Regions from separate parts of the Clostridium sp. LIBA-8841 genome, predicted to be linked through region 1. Evidence: riboswitches for the same ligand, from Rfam matches in the RefSeq annotation. Region 1 holds a riboswitch; each other region holds the start of a gene.

Region 1 (7,998 bases):
AGTGAATTAGAGGAAAAAAGAAAGAGTGTGAAGCTTCCAGAGTGTAAAAGGAATTTTACAAGTGGAGCAAAGAGAGCTAATGAAACATTTAATATTTTATATCCAAATGAAAAGTATGAAGTTGTAAAAGAGTTTGGAGAATACAACTTTGGAGAATTTGAGCTGAAATCTTATGAAATGCTAAAGGAAGATAAGAAGTATTTAGATTGGATTCTAGATGAAAGTAAAGGAGTTTCTTGCCCTAATGGTGAATCAAGAAGAGATTTTGAAAAAAGAATGAAAAAAGCATTTTTAAAATTACTTTTAATGCTAGAAGAACAGGGAGAAGAGGAAGCTTTAATAGTATGTCATGGAGGAAGCATAGCTTGTATTTTAGAACTTTTTGAAAAGGAAGGATTAGACTTTTATACTTATCAACCTAAGTGTGGAGGTGGATATAAATTAAAAGTTGAACAAGATATCGAGAATTTAGAAAAAGAATTTTCAAGTCTAGATTTTGAAGAAAATATAGAAAATAATCTAAGACTAGAAATAATAGAAAGGTTTTAGAAATGATAAAAATTATAATAGGATATGTTTTAGACCTAATAATAGGAGATCCTAATAATCCATATCATCCTATCAGATATATAGGAAAATTAGCTTCTAGTATGGAAAAGCTTTGGAGAAAAGTATTTAAGAAAAATCTTAAGTTAGCAGGTTTTTTTGCATGGTTTTTCATAGTAGCTATAACTTTTGGAGTAACTTTAGGGATTGTACATATTGCAAATTTAGTTAGTCCTATTTTAGGAACTTTAGTATCAGGAATACTTATTTATTTTTGTATTTCAGCAAAAGGGCTTAAAGTTGAAGGTCTCAAAGTAATTAAAATTTTAAATACAGGAGATATAGTTAAAGCTAGAAAACAATTATCATATATAGTTGGTAGAGATACTACTAATTTAGATGAAGAAGCTATAGTAAGAGCTGTAGTAGAAACAGTTGCTGAAAACATGTCAGATGGAATTATAGCGCCTTTATTTTTTGCTGGAATTGGGGGAGCACCTTTGGCTTTCTTGTATAAAGCAGTAAATACATGTGATTCTATGTTTGGTTATAAAAATGATAAATATAGAGAATTTGGGTTCGTCTCAGCGAAACTTGATGATGTGTTCAATTATATTCCAGCTAGATTGACAGCTTACCTTATAGTAATAGCTTCATTTATTTTAAGGCTTAATTATAAAGAAAGTTTTAAAATATATAAAAGAGATAGATACAATCATTCAAGTCCTAATAGTGCTCATCCAGAAGCAGCGGTAGCAGGGGCTTTAGGAATAAGGCTTGGAGGAGCAAACTATTATTTTGGAAAGCTTGTAGAAAAACCAACTATAGGAGATATTAAAAAGAAAATAGAAATTTCAGATGTTTATAATACTAATAAAATTTTAGGATTAGTTTCTTTTTTAGGAATGCTAATAGCTATTATTATTAGATATATCTTAGAGGTGATTATATGAACTTAGGACATGGCGGTAATGTAGAAGAAATAAAGAGAATTTATGGGTTAGAAGAAAATGAAATCATTGATTTTTCAGCTAACATAAATCCTATGGGGATCTCTGAAAAAGTAAAAGAGGCCATGATTAGAGGAATAAATTCTATAGAAAGATATCCAGATATAACTTATTATAAGCTTAAAAAAGAAATTTCAAGTTTCGAAAAAGTAGATTTAGATAAAATAGTCTTAGGTAACGGAGCTGCAGAAGTGATTTTTAATATAGTAAGAGGAATCAAACCTAAGAATGCTCTTATAATAGCACCTACTTTTTCAGAATATGAGGATGCTTTAAACTCTCTAGAATGCAAAGTAAATCATTACATATTAAAAGATAGATATTCATTAGATAATAGATTTATAGATGAAATAAATGATGATTTAGATATAATATTTTTATGCAATCCAAACAATCCAACAGGAGCTTTAATAGAGAAAGATTTTTCTTTAAGAGTGTTAAAAAAGGCAAAGGAAATGGATGTAAAAGTTGTTTTTGATGAATCATTTTTGGATTTTGTTGAGGATAATGAAAAATACTCTGTTATTGAATATCTAGATGATTTTAATAATTTAATTGTGGTTAAATCATTAACTAAGCTTTTTGCTTTTCCTGGTATAAGGCTAGGTTATGGATTAAGCTCAGATTTTGAAATGATAAAAAAAATAAATTCTGTTGCTACTCCTTGGAGTGTAAATACAGTGGCAGATTATGCTGGAAGAGAAGCCTTAAAAGAAGTTAAGTATATAAAAGATAGCATAGCTTACGTAAAAAAAGAGAATGAATTTTTATATAATGGATTAAAAGCATTTAAAGACATTAATGTTTTTAAAGGAGCTGTTAATTTTCTATTTTTTAAATTAAGCAGAGAATTAAATTTAAGAGAAGAGCTAATTAAACAAGGAATAATAATAAGAAGTTGTAATAATTATATAGGTTTAGACAATAGTTATTATAGAGTTGCAGTTAGAAGAAGAGAAGAAAATGAAAAACTTTTAGAAGCGCTTTCAAAAATTTTAAAATAGCTTATTTACATTTTTATTCTTATAAAAAGATAAATTTAAAGTAGGTAAGGTGTTTGACAATAATAAAATATAATAATATAATCAAGTTGATTGATTCATAATTGGTGTGAATTCACTTAATAGGGAATGAAGTTAAAATCTTCAACTACCTCAGTAACCGTGAAGCTGACAAAATCTCAATATGTCACTGCATTTTATGTGGGAAGACGAGATGGAGGGTGAAGCAAAGTCGGGATACCTGCCTTTTATGCGAATACTATTATCTTCTGAGGGTAGGGTAATAGGATGCGTACGCTTTCAGAATATACTTAACATACCTTCTAATGGGTATGTTTTTTTATTTTCTACGTATTAATCTTAAACCTCAAATATTTAATTGTTAAGTTTTATGAAAGAAAAATTTGATTATTAGTGATGCTTTAAACTTAATTTAAGAAATTTCAAATTTGCTTTTATAGGTTGTAGGGATACTTAGCAATATTAAAAAATACATATTAAAATCATTAATTAAAATCAAATAGGAATCCTTCATATGACTTAAGAAATTACAAAGGTAAAAATGGAGGAAAAACATGAAAAACTTTAAAAAAGTAATTTCCCTAGTAACCTTAACAGTAATGTCATTACTGCTATTGGTTGGTTGTGGAAGCAAAACGGTAACAATGAAAGATATGGAAGGGACTGAATTTACAGTACCGAAAAAAATCGAAAGAATAGTGTCAACAGCACCGTCTAATACAGAAATATTGGTAGGTTTAGGTTTAGGTGATAAAATCGTAGGTGTTGATAAATACTCAGCAGATGTAAAGGGATTAAACCCAGATATACCTAAAATAGATTTTAGGAATCCAGATGCTGAGGCTATTCTAGCTCTTAAGCCTGATGTAATAATAGCTTCAGGTCATAACAGAGAAGGTAAAGAAGACCCATTTAAGGTTTTAAAGGATGCTGGAATACCAGTAGTATATATTCCAACTAGTGAAAGCATTGATGGAATATACGAAGATATAAATTTCTTAGCTAAGTTAACTGGAACAGAGGCTGAAGGAAACAAAATGGTTGATGAAATGAAAAGTGAAGTAAACAAAATTAAAGCTATAGGTGAAACTATAAAAGATAAAAAAACTGTTTACTTTGAAATTGGATCAAGTCCAAATTTATATAGCTTTGGAAGTGATACTTTCTTAAATAATTTATTAACTATAGTTGGAGCAGAAAATGTATTTGCAAATGAAAAAGGCTGGATTTCACCAAGTGAAGAAGCCGTTATAAAAGCAAATCCAGATGTAATTTTAACAAATGAAGATTATATTGAAAATGCAACAGATTTAATTGCTAAACGTCCAGGTTGGAATACAATAACTGCTGTTAAGGATAATCAAATATTCTTAGTAGATAAAAATGCAACATCACGTGGAAGTCAATATGTGATAAGTGCCTTAAAACAAATAGCAAAGGATATTTATCCAGAACAATATGCAGGAATCTAAAAAGAGAAAATTGCTAATAACACTATCTATTCCATTAGTATTATTAGTACTTTGTATTGGAACTTCTATTGGAAGTTCCAATATTAATATATGGGATACTATTTCTATAGTTGGAAATAAGATTTTTGATATTCCACTTAGAGCTGGTATCAAACCTGAAGACGTAGCAATTATTTGGGTAATTAGATTACCTAGAGTTTTATTAGCCTTTGGGGTTGGAGCTGCTCTTGCAGTTAGTGGAGCTGTAATCCAATCAATTTTAAAAAATCCTTTAGCATCACCATATACCTTAGGGGTTTCATCAGGAGCTTCCTTAGGAGTTGGAATATACATAGTTCTTGGTATAACAATACCTTTTATAGGAAATTTAGCTATGCCTATTATAGGATTTTTATGTGGAGTTTTTACTATTTTTGCAGTAATAATTTTTTCAAATAAGGTAGATAGAGGACTTTCAAATAATACCGTAATATTAGCGGGAATGGTTCTATCGCTTTTTACTAGTGCCATGTTAACAACTATAACAGCATTATGTAGTGAGGATATAAAGGCTATTACTATGTGGCAAATGGGATCATTTGCTATGAAGAGTTGGTCTTATGTTTTTGCTGGATTTCCATTTTTTATAATTGGAATCTTTATGGTATTAAGATATACAAAAGAAATGGATATTTTAAGTTTTGGAGAAGATAGTGCAAAGACTGTAGGTGTTGAAACTGAAAAGGTAAAAAAAAGACTACTTATTTCAGTTGCTATTTTAACTGGAAGTGCAGTTGCTTTAAGTGGTGTTATAGGCTTTATTGATCTTATAACTCCTCATATAGTTAGAAAAATATTTGGTTCTAATCATAAAATAGTAATACCAATGTGTATTATACTTGGTGGAACACTTATGGTACTAACAGATTTAGTTTCAAGAACATTAATTTCACCATCAGAATTGCCAGTAGGAGCAATTACGGCTTTAATTGGAGCACCATTTTTTGCTTACATTTATTTTGGAAAAAGAAGTAGGTGATATTTTGCTAGAAGTTAAAAACTTATGCTGTGGGTATGATGGTAATGATGTTATACATAATATATCCTTTAATATTAATAGAGGAGAAAATATTTCTATAATAGGACCAAATGGGTGTGGAAAATCCACAATTTTAAAAGCTTTAGCTAACCTCATAGAATATAGAGGGGAAATAAAGCTAGACGGGGTAGAGATTAAAAAGATAAAAAGAAAAGAGTTAGCTAAAAAAGTTGCATTAATGAGTCAAAATTCTGAAATATATTTTTCTTACACTGTATTTGAGACCGTTGCTTTGGGAAGGTATGCTCATATAGATGGTATTTTTTCAAGGCTTAGTAATGAGGATAAGGATATAGTTTTAAAATGTATTGAAAGTGTTGGTTTATTAGAAGAAAAAGATAAATTAATAAATGAGTTATCAGGTGGACAACTTCAGAGAGTTTATTTGGCAAGAGCATTTGCTCAAGAGCCAGATATATTACTCTTAGATGAACCAACTAATCATTTAGACTTAAAATGTCAAATTGAAATTTTAGATTATATAAATAAATGGACAAAAGAAAATAACAAAACAGTTATAGGTGTTTTACATGACTTAAATTTAGTTCAAATGTTTAGTAAGGATGTAATTCTTGTTAAAGAGGGAGAAATTTATAGTAGTGGTAAAGCAAGAGAAATATTAAATAGCTCAAAAATTAAAGATGTCTATAAAATAGATATAAGAAAATTCATGCTAGAAGCATTAGAAAAATGGAAGTAGGTGGACAATATGAAAAAGAAATTTGTTGTATCATATAGTTGTGGAAAGGATAGTACATTATCATTATATAGAATGATAAAAGCTGGACATACTCCAGTAGCTTTATTAGTTACTGTTGATAAAAAGGTTTTAAGAAGTTGGTTTCATGGAATACCAGATAAATTATTAAAAGATGTTGCTAAGTCATTAGATATTCCTATGGTTTTAGTAGCTAGTAACGGAAAAGAAAATTATGGAGAAACTTTCGTAGATGCTTTAAAGAAACTTAAAGAAGAAATGGGCGCAGAGGCTTGTGTTTTTGGAGATATAGATTTAATGGCACACAGAAATTGGTGTGAAGATAAATGTGAAAAAGCCGGTCTTGAAGCTATTTTTCCACTTTGGGAAGAAGATAGAGAAGCTCTAACTTATGAATTCATAGATAGTGGATTTAAAACTGTAATCAAAAATGTAAAATTAAGTATTTTAGGAGAAGAATTCTTAGGTGAAGTTTTAACTAAGGATGTAGTTGAAAGATTAAAAGCAGCAGGTTCAGATGCTTGTGGAGAAAATGGAGAGTATCATACATTTGTTTATGATGGACCTTTATTTAAAGAAAAAATAAACTTTGAAACTGGAGAAAATATATTAACAGAAACTCATGGATTTTTAGATATTAAGTAGGTGTGTTTTATGAAGTATAGAGGAATAATGCTACTTGGAACAGCATCTTCTGTTGGAAAAAGTACTGTTGCCGCGGCTTTTTGTAGATATTTTAAGAAAAAAGGATATAGTGTTGCACCTTATAAAGCATTAAATATATCATTGAATTCTTTTGTAACTAAAGAGGGAGATGAAATAGGGAGAGCTCAGGTGGTACAAGCCGAAGCTTGTGAAATTGACCCTAAAGAATATATGAATCCTATTTTAATGAAACCTAGTGCAGGGTTTAAAACTCAAGTAATAGTTAGAGGTAAAGTTTATTGCACTATGGATGCTTATAAATATAAAGACTTAAATAAGTATCTTAAAGAAAAGGCAAAGGAAGCTTATGATGATATTTCTAAGGATTATGATTTAATAGTCTTAGAGGGATCTGGTAGTTGTGCTGAAATAAATTTAAGAGAAACAGATATTGCAAATATGCAGACTGCTAAGATGGCAGATGCAGATGTAATCTTAGTTGCTGACATTGATAGAGGAGGAGTTTTTGCTTCTATTGTTGGTACTATAATGCTTTTAACTGAAGAGGAAAGAAAAAGAGTTAAAGGAGTTATAATAAACAAATTTAGAGGCAAAAAAGAATTCTTTGAACCAGCTATGAGACAAATAGAAGAAATAATAAATATACCTGTTTTAGGAGTTATGCCTTACTTTGATTTAGACATAGAAGAAGAGGATAGTGCTTCTATTAAAATTAGAGAGGGAAATAATAAAGGGGTAGATATAGCCATAGTTAGATTACCTCACATGTCAAACTTCACTGATTTTAATGCTCTTTCAAGAATAAAAGATGTTGGAATAAGATATGCGGAAAATACTAAGGACTTAGATAATGCACATATGATAATAATTCCAGGAAGTAAGAATACTATAGATGATTTAATTTACTTAAAGGAAAGTGGTTTTAAGGATAAGATTCTTGAAAAGAAAGCAGAAGGAAAATTAATATTTGGTATCTGTGGAGGATACCAAATATTAGGAGAAAAAATAATTGATTCTCTTGGAGTTGAAGGAAGTATTAGAGAAGAAGAAGGATTAGGACTTTTAAACATTAAAACATCTTTCAATAAGCAAAAAACTACAAAGCAAGTAATTGCCTTTGATTCAGAAGGAAATGAAGTAAGTGGATATGAAATTCATAATGGAGAAAGTATTCCAACAAAAGAAGAACTTGTTTGGTTAAAAGACCAGGAAGATAATGCTCTAGGAATGAAAGATGAAGCATCAAAAGTTTTAGGAACTTACATTCATGGAATATTTGATGAAGGTGACTTTGGAATTAAGCTTATTAATAAGCTTAAAAAGGAGCTAAACTTAGAAGAAAGTCATGAAATGCGTTATAAGGATTATAAAATAAGTCAATATAATAAGCTTTGTGAACTTTTAGAAGAAAATATAGATATGGACTATGTTGAAAATCTAATTAGATCTTAATTTTAGACAGTGTATTAAATATTATTATTTAATA
Region 2 (7,998 bases), 1.6 Mb from region 1:
TAAAAAATCTATTATGATCTCAAACATAAAAACTTCCCTTCTTTTATTTAATCTAATATTTTATTTGATATGCTTATGTTCTATATTTATTAATTTGTATCTTCCTTTTCTAGATCATTTTTATACATTGAATATTTCAAGAATATCATCTCTGCAAGAGTAAAGAATAATGCTGTTGATTCATATTCCTTTCCTCCCCCTAAATCATGCATTGATGTATTTATGTATAAATTCTCATCACTTAATCTAGCTAAGGCATTATTCTTCAATTTTGTTATAGATATTATAGGAACATTTCTTAACTTAAATTGCTTAGCTAAAGCTTTTATATGATTTGATTCTCCAGTTAATGATATTAAAATTATTAAATCTTCATCACTTATTGTATTTAAAATCATATCGGCCTCTGCTTCTCCTTGTATATTATATATACACTCTTGGCCTGATAAAAATATTCTTTTTAATTCAGCTGCAACTGCTGACTGTACGGCCCCAGTTCCATAAACAAATATTCTTTTAGCATTGTACATAAGACTACAGACACTAGAAAAATCTTTTTCTTGCATATCATTTATAAATTTTGTTATATCGTTACAAACAACCTTTAAATAATCTTGCTCTTCAACTTCTTTATCTTCACTTTCCCATTTTAAATATATTTTAAGTTCACTATATCCTTTTAATGAAAGTTTCTGCGCAAATCTTAAAACTGTTGTTCTAGACACATTACATCTATTTGCTAACTCATCAATGGTTAGATTACAACAATCCTTTTTATGATTGAACACATATTTCCAAATATGCAAATCACTATGATTTAATTTATCATAATGTTTATTTACAAGCTCTTCTAATCTCATACCAGCCCTCCAAATAATACGAATAACTTAAATGTCATACTTTATAAAATCCGTTTATATATGAATAAATTTTAGCTTTTTTTAATTAATTTACAATAAAATTACTTCTTGTTTTAATAATACCATAGATTTACTATTTTTGAACTACTCTACATTAATGCATTACTTATTTCATTAACTAAAATAAAATTATTTAACCAAACATTTTATTCTATAAAATTCTTTTAAATACCTGTTGATTTTTTAATAATACCATATTTTAAATCAGTATTAATTTTTAGATAGAACTGCATGGCCATCTTAATTATTATTTAATAAAAAAACACCATGGGAACCTTCTCCCCATGATGTTTTTAGGTATTTGAGTTAATTGTATGCTTGTGTTATAGAAGTTGTTCAAACTCTTCTCTTACTTGAGAAACAGATAATCCTATTATTACTTGAATAGCCTTTCCATTTCTAACAACTCCAAGAGCCCCAGCAGCTTTAAATGCTGCATCTGAGGCTAATTTACTTTCATCTTTTACACTTAAACGTAAACGAGTTGCACAGTTTGTAACATCTACTATGTTATCTTTTCCTCCTAAAGCTTCTAAAATCGCTTCAGCTTTTTGAGCTGTTTTACTTTTTCCTGATTTGTTTTCATTTCCTGATTCTTCGCCTTTTTTAGCCTTGTAATCAGCCTTAGTGTATAATTTAGTTTCTTCATCATCATCTTCTCTACCTGGAGTCTTAAGATTTAATTTAAGTATGAAGAATTTAAATACAAAGAAGTATATTGCTGTGAAACTTAAGCCTATAGCTATTTGAATTAAATATGTTTGCCAATGGTTATGAGCTAGAGGTATCCAGTTTTGAGCTGCCCATTCAATTATTCCTCCACCAAAGTTACCTGATACTCCAAAAGCATATTCTGTAGCTGCTAAAGTAGCTGCTAATATTGAGTGAATAACGAATAATATTGGTGCAACGAATAAGAAAGTAAACTCTAGTGGCTCTGTGATACCAGCTAATATGGCTGTTAATGTGGCTGGTATTAATAAACCTGCAACGATTTTCTTTTTATTAGGCTTAGCTGTTACATATAATGCTAAGGCTATACCTACAGAACCAAATATTTTAGAATGACCATGTAAAGCAAATCCACCAGCTGGGAATAATTCTGTTAAACTTTGAGATGACATAGCATATTGAGCTAAATGTTGAGGCCAATAAGTGGCTATTCCACCTTCTACAACGGCTGGTCCAAATATAAATGGTCCATATATAAAATGATGTAATCCTGTTGGTATTAATATACGTTCTAGGAATGTGTATATCCAAACTCCTACTATTCCTGATGAAGCTAGGAACCCTTGTAATGAATTAATTCCATTTTGAACTGCTGGCCATACTAAACAAATAATAAATGCTGTTGGAATCATTACGAAGAATCCTATCATAACTACGAAAGATGATCCTCTGAATATTCCTAAGTACTCTGGTAATTCTGTATCAAAGAAACGATTATGTAGCCAAACAGCTATACCAGCTATTAGGATTGCTCCTATCATACCAGTATCAAATGTTTTAATACCAGCTATGGTTGTTAATCCACTTACTCCACCAACCTCTTGTGAGAAGTCAACTCCGAAGAATCCACCCCATTGAGTTAGCATTGAATTAACAAAGTAGTTAAAAGTTAAATATGTAACTAAAGCTTCCATACATGCTCTTGCTTGAGCCTTTTTAGCTAATGCTATTGGTAAACCAACAACGAATAGTAATGGAAGTTGTCTAAATACTGTCCATCCACCTTCTTCAATAAGTGTCCAAATTTGATACCATAAAGTACCTTGGTTTGCAATTGGTCCTACTATGTCCGGATTTTTGAATAGAATACATAGTCCTACTGTTATACCTGCAAAAGCAAATAGTAAAACTGGTGTAAACATTGCAGCTCCAAAACGTTGAATTTTTTGCATCATCCTTTACCACCTCATTTTATAAATCCTATTATTACCCTTAACTTAAATATTCTAAGAAACCCATAATACTTAAGTTATATTTATAAGTCCAAGTACAGTTCATAATTTATTTATTGAAATGAACTTTTCTTGTACGATTTGTTAATTAAATAATAGCAATCAATGATAACATTTACAATAATATTCACTCACTCTGTTCCTAGTTTCATCATCATGTAACTTTTTCCCAAAAGCCGTGAAATTTCACAGCTATATTATATTGACGAAACTAGCTCTTATCTATAGATTATTACTATATGGTGTAATTTTAAAAGGTAAGGAGAAAATTTTATGATAGGTTCATTAGCTGCAATTTTAACAACAGCATCCTTTATTCCTCAAGCAATAAAGGTAATAAAAACTAAAGATACCTCAGGTATATCTCTTATAATGTATTCAATGTTCACAATAGGTGTTTTTCTTTGGATTATACATGGCTTTATAATAAATGATTTAGCTGTTATATTAGCTAATTCTTGTACTTTTATATTTGCCGTAATAATATTATTCTTTAAGATTAAATATAAAGATGGTGTTACTAAAGAAAATATAGTCAATTAATTTACTGTAATAAGTTTAAAATAGCATTTTTAATATAATATTTAACTTACCCAGTTTTTTAATTAATTCTTTAACCACTTAAAACGCGCTCAGAATACATTAATATTTATACCAATTTAAATATTAATATAAAAGGTTTGTATAAAGTATGATTATTTTGAAATCTTACTTTAATACAAACCTTTTTAAGTTAATTTCCCATATTTAATTTTGCTCTAATCTTTAAATAATTTAAATTTCCAAGAGTTTATTGTCTTTCTAGCCTGTCCGATAGTTAATGATAATTCGTCAAATACAAAGCCATCTTTTTCTTTCAATATCTCCATGAGATGTCCGATACGCGGTAATCTTAAATTTACTTTTCTTATAGTATCTTTTTGATCAAACACTTCCTTAGGACTTCCCTTTAATATCACTTTTCCCTCTTTCATTACAAAGACATTATCACAGTATAATGGAACAATATCTATATCATGAGTTGCTATTATTATGGTTATGCCAAGTTCCTTTTGCATTTCAATTAATAACTTCATTATCTCTGAAACACCCATTGGATCCAAACCAGCTGTTGGTTCATCTAGTATTAAAACCTTAGGTTCCATAACTAGTACTCCTGCAATTGCTACTCTTTTCTTTTGCCCAAAGCTTAAACAGTGAGTTGGTTTCTCCTTTAAATGCTCTATTCCTGTTCTTTTTAATGCCTTATTAACTCTTTCTCTTACCGCTTCAGTTGGAAGCTTCATATTAACAGCTCCGAAAGAAACATCCTGATACACACTAGCTGAAAAAAGCTGATTATCAGGGTCCTGAAAAACAATTCCTATAGATTCTCTAAGCTTCATGATTCCCTTCCTAGAATAATCAATAGGTTTATTCTCAAAAAGTATCCTTCCTGAAGAAGGCTTTAATATACCATTAAGATTTTGGAATAATGTTGATTTTCCTACACCATTTCCTCCTAATATAGCCGTTACTTCCCCTCTTTTTATATTCATATCTATACCCTTTAGAGCATGAGTTCCATCTGAATAATTATAATTAAGATCCTCTACTTTTAATATATAGTCTTCCATAAAATCCTCCTACTCTACTTTGTAAATATAGTTATTCCTATAAAAATCATATTAATAATTATAGCTAAAATATAAATATAGTTTCTTCTTTGAACTTCTTCTTCTAATACCTTAAGCTCTCCATTATATCCTCTAGATTCTAATGCAGTATATAAATCATTAGCTCTCTTAAATGAGCGTATAAACAGTGTTGATGCAAGAGCTCCTAAAGATTTATATGATGTCCTTATGTCTCTATACCCTAACCTAGATTTTTGAGATATAAACATCATTTCTGAAGTTTCTAAGATTATAAATATAAACCTATATACTAAGCTTATTAATTCTATTAAAAAGCTTGGTATTTTAAGCTTTGATAATACTGATATCACATCTATCATTGGTGTAGTTAAAGATATAAAATATAAGCAACTTAAAGATCCCATTACTTTTAGGAACATATTAACACCTTGAAAAATCCCCTCTTTAGAAACTCCGATCCATCCATTAAAGAACCTAAAGGATATTAAAAGATTTTCCTTATTCATAGAATAATTTATAACTATTGTTAGAATGCTAATTATTAAAAAAGCTATTGGTATCATCATTAACTTAATAAAAACATTTATTTTGGTCTTTCCTAATTTAGTTATTAAAAAAGTCATAAGACCTATTACAAGCATAGAAACAATAAAATTATTTGCCCATAAGCAAACACATAAAGTAATTAGAGCAAAAAATATCTTTTCTGCAGGATTGATATTTTTTAGTTTTGATGAATAAGCATATTTATCAATATTTATCATTTACTTCTTCATTCACTTTCTTTTTCCCCTTTAGATATCCTAGTCCAAACCCAATTACTCCTGCACCTATAGCTGCTTGAAGAGCAAATAATAGACTTTCTATCTCTCCACTTGCAGGTTCAAATATTGGTGAGAACCAAGGCTCGTAATTTTCATCTATTTGTGTTATTGCTTCTTCTGCTTGATCATCAGATCCACCGAACTCACCATTCTTAGCCACAAAGAAAGGTATGATTGTAATAAATACAACTAATAAAATTAATATCACATTAGTTAATGCTCTCTTATTTTTCATTATTTTACCTCCTCTGAAAGAATGTTAAGTTCCATTAAATCATCTTTTGCATAATTTTCTATAGTATTAAATATTATAACTGTTAATATTCCCTCACTTATAGCTAAAGGAATTTGAGTAATAGCAAATATACCCATGAATTTCATAACCGATGCCATAATTCCACCAACTTCTGCTGGGAAAGCTAGTCCTAATTGAATTGAAGTTACCATGTATGTTGCTAAGTCACCAAGGGCAGCTGCCAAAAATACTCCTAACCATGTTGGTCCATTAAGTTTTTTTACTAATTTATAAAGTCCATATGATACTAAAGGTCCAACAACAGCCATTGAAAAAGTATTAGCTCCAAGAGTTGTAAGTCCCCCATGTGCTAAAAGTAAAGCTTGGAATAAAAGAACAATAAGTCCTAAGACTGATGCTGCTGTAGGTCCGAATAATATTGCCGCAAGACCAACCCCCGTAGGGTGTGAACAACTACCAGTAACTGATGGAAGTTTCAAAGCTGAAAGAACAAAGGCATAAGCTCCTGCCATAGCTAATAGTATTTTTAATCTTGGATTATTCCCTACTTTTTTCTTAATAGAAAATACACCTAAAACCACAAAAGGTATTGTTATAACACCCCATGCTATACACCATTTGGGTTGCAAAAATCCCTCCATAATATGCATAGCTGAAACACTTTTTGGTATTAATAAGAACATTAACAAAAATCCTATAAATACTTGATTCTTTTTTGACATAATAATTCTACTCCTTAAATTATATTTTTATTTTGTATATCCACTTCATAAAATAGATTTTCTTTATTTCTTAGGTCTTAAAGTCTCTTTTAAATCTGTTAGTCTTTCCTATTTTCCCTCTGAGATTGTCCAAATTAAAATCAAATGCATTTTGCTTAAATTTAGGTTGACTCTAAGCTAACTTTAATCCTAAAAATAAAAACCTCTAGACATTGAGTCAAGAGGTTATAAAAATTCTAAAAAAATATAACTTACCAAAGCACAACACCTCCTATTTCCCGTAGGATCTGATGTTTTAAAAACAGGCAGGTCTTCTGGCTCAAGTATCAGCACCTTTTGTAACCTTCCCAAAATCTTATGTTTCAGTGGCTTACAATACAAAAAGCTCCTCTATTACAGCGGCGGGACCGCGTGGGATTCAAACCCAACTTCCCTTTTAATAAATAAATTTACTTAAATAACTATTTAACCTATTTTTAAATATTTAATTTTACATTCTATTAACATTATATATTATCTAGAATTGATTTACAATTAAACTATATTTAATAAATCATTATTAAAGCTAAACAATAAGCTTTTTAACTTAATATAAAAAGGATATAAAAATAAAAAGGGACTATCTTTGACGATACATTACTCTAATCTCAATATTAATCTTTTTAATGATTAATATTACAAAATTAGTTTAATATATCTTCATAGTCCCTTAAACTTAAAAATTTAATTTTATTCTAATAAATTACCTTAATTTAATATTCTATGATTTATGAAGCTTATTTCATATTCATCAACGACTCCATCTTTGTTTAAATCAAAAGAAGCATTCTCACTTCCATAGTTTTTAGAAACTATTGCTAAGTCACCTATGTCAATCTTTCCATTACTATTGAAGTCTCCTGTACTTTCCTCAATTATTAAAGAGTTGAATCTTTCTATTGCATTATTTAAAGCTTCTTTAGCTGAATTGATTTCTTCTTGAGTGACTTCTTCATTATTGAATATCTCTTCAGCCTTATTTATTTCACTTACTAAAGTATCTTTAGCCCCTTTATGATATTCACCAACTTCAAAACCTTCTACAGCCTCTTCTACTAAAGCTTTACCTTGGTTAATTAAAGCTTCTAAATCTGCTTTATCAACTTCTGGAGTCTCTTTAACTAAAGCTTTTATTGAAGCATCTAAATCAGATACTATTTGATTTATTTGCTCTTGAGTATAATCTGCTCTATTTTCATTAGCTTCATTAGCAAGGGCTAGTTTTTCACTGAATACAGCCCAAGACTCTGCTGTATACTCATCTTCTACTAAAGAATTTCCTAAAGCTAATACTTCATCAAAGGCTTCAAAATCAGTTGCTCTAAGAACTAACCCTTCTTCTGCCTTATTTAAATTATCTAAAGCCTTATCTATTTTCTTTTGAGAAGAATTAGAATTATCTAAAATAACTTTTGCATTGTCTAAAGCTTCTTTTAAGGCTTCATAACTGCTTAAAGTATATTCATCTCCACTTAAATCAATAAGCTCATCATACTTCACTTTTAATGCATCATTAACTGGGAATTCAAACTCTTGATTTAAAGTTATTATTTCATAAATATTTGGTGCCACATCTGTCCACTCAATCTTTATTTCATAAATGTTACTATAATCACGATTTATAAATTCATTTAAG
Region 3 (7,998 bases), 170 kb from region 1:
AGGTAACAATAGTAGGAGAAGAAGGTTCATTCTATAAGATAGAATACAAAGGTTCATATGGCTATGTAGCTAAGGAATATATTAAGGATATTAAGAATGAAGGAAATACAACAGAGCCAGAAAAACCAACTGAACCAGAAAAACCGGAAACTACTAATAAGACAGGAATAGTAAATGTAAGCAGCTCTCTAAATGTAAGAGAAGGAGCTAGCACAAGTAGTAAGGTAATAGGAAGTTTAAGTGGAAATTCTAAGGTAACAATAGTAGGAGAAGAAGGTTCATTCTATAAGATAGAATACAAAGGTTCATATGGCTATGTAGCTAAGGAATATATTAAGGATATTAAAGATGAAGGAAATACAACAGAACCAGAAAAACCAACTGAACCGGAAAAACCAGAAAATACCAAAAAGACAGGAATAGTAAATGTAAGTAGTTCTTTAAATGTAAGAGAAGGAGCTAGCACAAGTAGTAAGGTAATAGGAAGCTTAAGTGGAAATTCTAAGGTAACAATAGTAGGAGAAGAAGGCTCATTCTACAAAATAGAATTTAAGGGTTCCTATGGCTATGTAGCTAAAGAATATATTAAAGATGTTAAGGATGAAGGTAATAATACAACACCAGAACAACCAAGTAAACCAGAAGAAACTAATAAAACAGGAATTGTAACAGCTTCTAATGGATTAAATGTAAGAAAAGAAGCAAATACATCATCTCAAATTCTTGGAATTTTAAGTAGTGGTGAAAGTGTTGAAATTTTAGGTGAAGAAAATGGGTTCTACAAAATAAATTATAAAGGTCAGGAAGCATATGCATCTAAGAGCTATATAAATATTTTTGATGGAAATTCAAATGTTAATCCAGAATTAGATTTAGGAGATGCTATAAAAACACCATATGGGGTATCTCTTGACGAATATATTAGAATGCAACAAAGAAGTAACCCAGTAAATTATTCATATTCAGAGTTTGAGAGATATATAAACCCAGCGAAGGCTACTAATAAATTACAATTCTTAAGAATTGATAGGTTTAGGGCTGTTAATGTAAATGGATTAAGTAGCAGGTTAAACAATAAAGGCGTTTTAACTGGTCAAGGACAAGCTTTTGTTGATGCTGCTAGATCGTATAATATAGATCCTATATATTTAGTTGCTCAATGTTTACATGAAACAGGTAATGGAACAAGTAAACTTGCAAGAGGAGTAACTATTACTCAAATTGCAGATGAAAGTAAGCCTATATATAATAGCTATGGTCAATTAGTAGGATATCATATGATACCATTATCTAAACCTGTTACAGTTTATAATTTATTTGGAATAGGAGCTAAGGATAATTCTTCAGCATTTCCTAATAGAGCATTAATATTAGGAACAACCTATGCTTACAATAGAGGTTGGACAAGTATTGAAAGTGCTATAAAAGGAGCAGCAGCATTTGTTTCTGCAAATTATGTTCATAGTCCAACCTATGAACAAAATACACTTTATAAAATGAGATATAATCAAAATATATCTAATATATGGCATCAATATGCAACAACTACATGGTATGCATCAGAGATAGCTGATATTATGAATAGTTATGAAGATTTATATTTAAATAATAACTTTACATTTGATGTACCTGTATTTTCAAATTAGAGGTAATAGAAGTCTAAATTTAATTGTTATTTAGAATTTAATCGTAGTAAATAAAGGGAGTTTTTATACTCCTTTTATTTTAGCTAATTTTAGCGTAAGAGAGAAAATAAATGAATAATTATGTGTTGAGAAGACGAGTAAGTACAATAATTGTAATTGGGTTTATATTATTGATAATAATATTCGTATTAAATAAAAACATATTTTTTTAAAAGACTATGCCTTTAGGTTAGTTAATAAAGTTAATGAAAAATATTAAAACGCTTAAATCGATAAAGTAATAATTACTACTTCTGTTAAGTAAAATAATAAGGAAAGTATGTTTAGGAGAATGAAAACTTTGGAGATTTTAGATTGGAAGTTTATTTTCATAATAATAACATTTGCTTTAATAGGAGTAGTATGTTTATTTAAAAAATCGAAAATTGGATTGACTGCAGCTTCAGTAGGAATTATAGGAAGTTTAATTTTGTGGGGATTTTTTAAGATAAGTATAAAATTTAAAAATTTTCTAACAGGGGTTGGATTAAGTTTTAAGGATATATTAAACTTTTTTATTGCAATTATTACGGCTATAGTAGCCTTTACAGCAATTTTTTTATTATTGAAAATTTTTAATGATTTTGGTGGAAGATTAAAAAAAAGATAAGGCAAAAATGTCTTATCTTTTTTATTTTACCATTCACCAGGATAGGCAACTATGTGTAATGTAACTTGACGTCTTCCCCAAGATTTACATTCATCATTAGAGTTCATATAAAGGTCTATTATGTTTCCTTTAATAACTCCTCCTGTATCTGATGCTATGGCATAGCCATATCCAGGGATGTACACTTTTGAACCTAATGGAATTACATTAGGGTCTACTGCTATTGTACTTATTCCACCTGGATCTCTTACTGGTTTAAGTCCCATGGCAGTTAATGTTCCTCCAGTATATGCGGTAGCTTCAACGGAAAGTGTTTTCTTATAGTTACCATCACTAGGTTGGTTAGAAGTATTATTGTTGTTATTATTATTATTTGAATTAGCTGGAGAGTTGTTACTAATACTTTTAGCTGCTTCTTCAGCTTTTATGGATTCAATTTTGTTTTTGGCAGCTTGTACAGAATTATTAGCTGTATCCCTTACTGAATCGATGTTAAGTTGTGGGATTAATTGATTCAATGTGCTTATTGCATTTTCAAGCTCATTGACTGATGAAGATGAATTTATAACAGAAACAGAATGAGAAATTAAAGACATTTCATTTTCTTTAATTATTCCTAAAACAGCTTCTTTTTGATTGTTTAATTCATCAATTTTCTTTTGTTCTTCAACTTTTTTACTATCTAGGGTTTTAAGAGATTCCTCAGTTGAACTTTTTAATTCTTTTAATTCAGCCTTATCTCTTTCTAATTTTTTTATATCCTGATCAAGAGAATCTTTTTGAGAATCTAGATCATTTATAAGATTTTTATCTAAGGCTGTAACCCTTGCCAAAGCATCTATTCTTGTTATTAAATCTGATAAGTTTTCAGATTTAATAAGAAAAACTAGTGGGTTCATTGAATCTTTGCTTTTATACATAGCACGCATTCTTTTACCTAAAACAGATTGCTTTTGATCTATTTCGGTTTTTAAAGTACTTACTTTACTTTCCGTTTCTTTTAAGTTTTCCTCAGTATCTTTCATCTTAGTTTGATTATCTGCTAATTTAGCATTTAATTCTTCAATTTCATTGTTAAGTTTTGATACTTGAGAATTAAGAGACATAACCTCATTATCTAATTGTTCATATTTTACTTTATTTTCTTGTATATTTGATTTCTTATCACTTATTGTATCAGCAAAAACTACTTGAGTCGTTGAAATACTTATAGTTATTGCTATTAATGCTGATAAAATTCTTTTTTGCATAAAGTACACTCCTTTTAGTTAAACTGTCCACAACTTAAGTGTATTTCATCCTGTATTACTGAATTATAACATAAAAGTCAAATGTAACACAAATTTAACCTTTATCCCATTTAAATATGTTAAGAAAAAATTAACAATTTAATTATACTATAAATCTGAAAAAATAAGAAATTTGTCTTATGTTGAAATAATTAAAATTATATATTATAATTAAGAAAAAAATAATATTTTATATTTTTAGGTTTAATTTTACTAATTAAAAGGGAAAGTGGTTAAAATCCACTACAGCCCCCGCTACTGTAATAGGATACAAGTTTCTAATTGCTCACTGATTTTTTTAAATTGGGAAGGGAGAAATGAGGATAAGCCTTAAGTCAGGATACCTGCCTAAAAATTATGAACTAAGCTTCGGAGGGAAGATGTAGTATTTATTGATTCCTATATTTATATTGGAAAATAATTACTTTTTATTAAAGCATCTGGTTCTTTGTAACACAGATGCTTTTTATTTTAATTTTTTAGAGGTGAAACATGAAAAAAGCTATATTAGTTGTAAGTTTTGGAACAAGTCATTTAGATGCCTTAAATAATTCTATAAAAAAAATAGAAGATTCAATAAAAGAAAGTTTTGAAGAGTATGATGTTTTTAGAAGTTTTACATCACATATGATAGTAAGAAAGCTTAAAGAAAAATATGATATGAATATACTGTTTCCAGAAGATGCTTTAAAAAAGTTAGAGGAAGAAGGATATGAAGAAGTTGTGGTGCAACCACTTCATATTATGCCAGGTGAAGAATTTGACTATATAAAGCATATGGTGAAGAATTATGAAAATCATTTTAAAAAGATAGAAACTGGTAGACCAATATTTTATTATGAAGGTTTTGGTGATGGACCAAATGACTATTCTGCCTTTGTTGATAGTATGAAAGAAGTAATAGAAGAGAATAGACCGTGTATATTAGTTGGTCATGGAAGCGCACATCCTTCCAATGCTGTTTATGGATGTCTTCAATCAGTTTTAGATAGAGACTATGAAGATATTTTTGTTGGAACTGTAGAGGGATATCCTAATTTTTCAGATGTTTTAAAAAGAGTTAAAAAGAAAAATTTAGATAATGTGACTATTATTCCTTTAATGGTTGTAGCAGGAGACCATGCTAAAAATGATATGGCTTCAGAAGATGAGGATTCATGGAAGAGTAGACTTGAAAGTGAAGGAATTAAAACTGATGTTATTTTAAAAGGATTAGGGGAAAGAGAAGAGTTTAGAAAACTTTACATAGAACGTGTTAAAGATGTTATAGATGGTACATATAAAGGTTTAGGAGAAACTAAAAAAAGACATAGAAAGGTGAAGAGATAAATGGATTATATGAAAAGTCCTATGGGCATAGAAAAAAGAAGCTTTGAAATAATAGGTTCTGAAATGAAAAATCATAACTTTTCAGAAGAGGAGTTAGAAATAGTAAAAAGAGTTATACATACTACAGCAGACTTTGAGTATGAGGATTTAATTGAAATAAGTGAAGGAGCTATAGAAGCTGGAGTTTCTGCTTTAAAATCTGGAGCTAAAATATATACTGATACAACAATGGCCTTATCAGGTATGAATAAAAGAGCTTTAAAGGAATTAAATTCATCAGTTGAATGCTATGTTGGTTTAGATGAGGTGTTTAAATTAGCAAAAGAAAAACAGATAACTCGTTCAATGGCAGGTGTTGAACTTGCGGCAAAGGAAAATGTAGATATATTTGTTTTTGGAAATGCTCCAACAGCTTTGTTTAAACTTAGAGAACTTATTAAGGAAGGAAAGGCAAAACCAAAACTTATAGTAGCTGTTCCAGTTGGGTTCGTAGGTGCTAGTGAGAGTAAAGAGGATTTAGATGAACTAGGTATTCCTTATATAAGAGTTAAGGGAAGAAAAGGTGGTAGTACAGTAGCAGCAGCCATAATAAATGCATTGCTTTATATGAATTATAAAAGAGAAATGTAATAAAAGAAGGTATATTAAATGTTTGAAATGTATGTAGAAAGCGGTGGAAAAAAACTTAGATGTGGGTATACCACAGGATCTTGTGCAGCGGCGGCAGCTAAGGCGGCCACATATATGCTTTTTCATAAAAAGGATATAGGAGTTATAGAGATAGATACTCCTAAAAACATAAAGCTTAGTTTAGAAATACAAGATATACAAGTAGAAAAAAACTCCGTTTCATGTTCCATAATAAAAGATGGTGGAGATGACATAGATGCTACCTCAGGAATAGCTATATTTGCAAAGGCAGAGGAAATTTCAGAAGGATTTGAGCTTTGTGGAGGAGAAGGTGTTGGAAGAGTTACTAAGGATGGGCTCTTTGTAGAAAAAGGACAGCCAGCTATAAATCCAGTACCTAGGGAAATGATTAAGAAGGAAGTATTAAGTGTATTACCTGAAAATAAAGGAGTAAAAATAACAATTTTCGTTCCAAGAGGAAGGGAGATTGCTAAGAAAACCTTTAACCCTAGATTGGGTATAGTTGATGGAATATCAATACTAGGCACAACAGGAATTGTGTATCCAATGTCTGAAGATGCTTTAAAGGAATCTATTAGAATTGAAATAAGGCAAAAAGCAGTGTCTAATAATGAACTTGTATTTGTCTTTGGTAATATGGGAGAAAGGTTTCTAAGGGAAAGAGGATATAAAAAGGATAATATAGTTATCATATCTAACTATGTAGGATTTTCCATAGAGTGTGCCTTAGCTCAAGGAATAAAGGATTTAACCATAATAGGTCATATAGGAAAACTAAGTAAAATTGCATTTGGCTGTTTTAATACACATAGTAGAGTTTCAGACGTAAGATTAGAAGTTATAGCTTTAGAGTTAACTTTAATGGGATATGACTTAGAACTAGTTAAAAAGGTTTTAGAAGAAAAGACAAGTGAAGGTGCTGTAAGACTTCTTGGAGATGATTTCCCAATGTTATATGAGAGAATTGGAGAAAAAGTATTAAAGAGATTAGATATTTACTCTTACGGTGAGGCAAATTTTAATATTCTTATGTATTATGGATCAAAGGAAATGAAATTATTATATGAATCTAAAAATTCAAACTTGTTTGATTAAACTTAAATTAGAAGGGAATGAAGGCTATTGGTTAAGATACTAGGGTTAGGACCAGGCCATAAAGACTATATAATTCCTAAGGTTATTAAGGAACTAGAAAAAAGTGATTATATAGTAGGTTTTGAAAGAGCAATTTCAAGCTTAAAGTTTTTAAATAATTTAAGAGATGAAAAGTTTAAAAAGGTCAAAACTTTAAGTGAATTAATAGCTTTTTTAAATGAAAATGAAGAGAATGATATTTCAATTGTTGCATCAGGAGACCCTACCTTTTATGGTATTACAAATTACATAGAAAAAAATTATTATGGAGAGATTTCTATTATTCCAGGAATAAGTTCTTTTCAGTATTTAACATGCAAAGTAAATAAATCTTGGAATAATGCATTTGTAGGAAGTATGCATGGAAGAGAAGAAAATTTTATAGAAGTTGTCAAAAAAAACAAACTTTCTATATGGTTAACTGATAAAAAGAATACTCCAAATGAACTAAGTAAAATGTTAATAGAAAATTCTATAGAATGTACGATATATGTTGGAGAAAATCTTTCTTATGAAAATGAAAATATAACAATTGGAAATCCAAGAGAAATTTGCGAAAAGGATTATGGAGATTTATCTGTAATAATAATTGAAAGATAAATTTTCCTTTGGAGGATATATGAAGTTTATAAAAGATTCAGAGTTTATAAGAGGAAAATGTCCTATGACAAAAGAGGATATTAGAATCCTTACTATTAGTAAATTAGAGTTAAATACAAATTCTAATTTTTTAGATATAGGAAGTGGAACTGGTAGTATTACTATTCAGGCCTCTAAATTTATAGAAAATGGAAAAGTATTTTCTATAGAAAGAGATGAAGAGGCTATAAGGGTAACTAAAGAGAATTTAAAAAAGTTTAACTGTAATAATGTTACTTTATTAGAGGGTGATGCTATAGAACATATGGAATCACTTTCAAACCAAATTAAGAAAGAAAAAATTTCAAAATTTGATTCTATATTTATAGGAGGCTCTGGTGGGGGACTTGAAAAAATTATAAATATATCAAATGAAATTCTTAAAGAACAGGGAGTTTTAGTTTTAAACTTCATAACTTTAAATAATGCATATAATGCTATAGAAATCTTAAAAAAATTAGAATATAAAACAGAGATTTCTTTAGTAAACATAAGTAAAAATAGAGAAAATACATACATGATGATTAGCAATAATCCAATTTTTATTGTTAAAGCGTTTAAGGAGGAAATTTAATGGCAATATTATATGGAATAGGTGTAGGACCTGGAGATAGTGAATTATTAACAGTAAAAGCGGTAAAGGCAATTGAAAATAGTGATG

The links. A riboswitch is a leader RNA that binds a small molecule or an ion and turns the genes downstream of it on or off. The one in region 1 is predicted to bind cobalamin.
Region 2: linked by a shared signal. The riboswitch ahead of AC2A4K_RS01240 (energy-coupling factor ABC transporter permease) and the one ahead of AC2A4K_RS08310 (ABC transporter substrate-binding protein) in region 1 are both predicted to bind cobalamin.
Region 3: linked by a shared signal. The riboswitch ahead of AC2A4K_RS09075 (sirohydrochlorin cobaltochelatase) and the one ahead of AC2A4K_RS08310 (ABC transporter substrate-binding protein) in region 1 are both predicted to bind cobalamin.

Annotation. Positions count from the first base shown of each region.
Region 1 covers NZ_CM173488.1:1,888,052-1,896,049, forward strand. The annotation lists gene AC2A4K_RS08295 (histidine phosphatase family protein) at 1-549, shown strand, start outside; gene cbiB (adenosylcobinamide-phosphate synthase CbiB) at 552-1,499, shown strand; gene cobD (threonine-phosphate decarboxylase CobD) at 1,496-2,560, shown strand; cobalamin riboswitch at 2,646-2,820, shown strand; gene AC2A4K_RS08310 (ABC transporter substrate-binding protein) at 3,133-4,050, shown strand; gene AC2A4K_RS08315 (FecCD family ABC transporter permease) at 4,037-5,068, shown strand; gene AC2A4K_RS08320 (ABC transporter ATP-binding protein) at 5,073-5,828, shown strand; gene AC2A4K_RS08325 (Dph6-related ATP pyrophosphatase) at 5,838-6,491, shown strand; gene AC2A4K_RS08330 (cobyric acid synthase) at 6,501-7,964, shown strand.
Region 2 covers NZ_CM173488.1:280,163-288,160, reverse strand. The annotation lists gene AC2A4K_RS01270 (MurR/RpiR family transcriptional regulator) at 90-860, opposite strand; gene AC2A4K_RS01265 (alpha-glucoside-specific PTS transporter subunit IIBC) at 1,244-2,827, opposite strand; gene AC2A4K_RS01260 (SemiSWEET transporter) at 3,158-3,427, shown strand; gene AC2A4K_RS01255 (ATP-binding cassette domain-containing protein) at 3,643-4,500, opposite strand; gene cbiQ (cobalt ECF transporter T component CbiQ) at 4,515-5,285, opposite strand; gene AC2A4K_RS01245 (energy-coupling factor ABC transporter substrate-binding protein) at 5,272-5,580, opposite strand; gene AC2A4K_RS01240 (energy-coupling factor ABC transporter permease) at 5,580-6,323, opposite strand; cobalamin riboswitch at 6,611-6,812, opposite strand; gene nagH (hyaluronoglucosaminidase) at 7,071-7,998, opposite strand, start outside.
Region 3 covers NZ_CM173488.1:2,057,392-2,065,389, reverse strand. The annotation lists gene AC2A4K_RS09090 (SH3 domain-containing protein) at 1-1,646, shown strand, start outside; gene AC2A4K_RS09085 (hypothetical protein) at 1,987-2,295, shown strand; gene AC2A4K_RS09080 (3D domain-containing protein) at 2,322-3,545, opposite strand; cobalamin riboswitch at 3,768-3,950, shown strand; gene AC2A4K_RS09075 (sirohydrochlorin cobaltochelatase) at 4,077-4,913, shown strand; gene AC2A4K_RS09070 (precorrin-8X methylmutase) at 4,914-5,543, shown strand; gene cbiD (cobalt-precorrin-5B (C(1))-methyltransferase CbiD) at 5,562-6,659, shown strand; gene cbiE (precorrin-6y C5,15-methyltransferase (decarboxylating) subunit CbiE) at 6,687-7,298, shown strand; gene cbiT (precorrin-6Y C5,15-methyltransferase (decarboxylating) subunit CbiT) at 7,318-7,911, shown strand; gene AC2A4K_RS09050 (cobalt-factor II C(20)-methyltransferase) at 7,911-7,998, shown strand, end outside.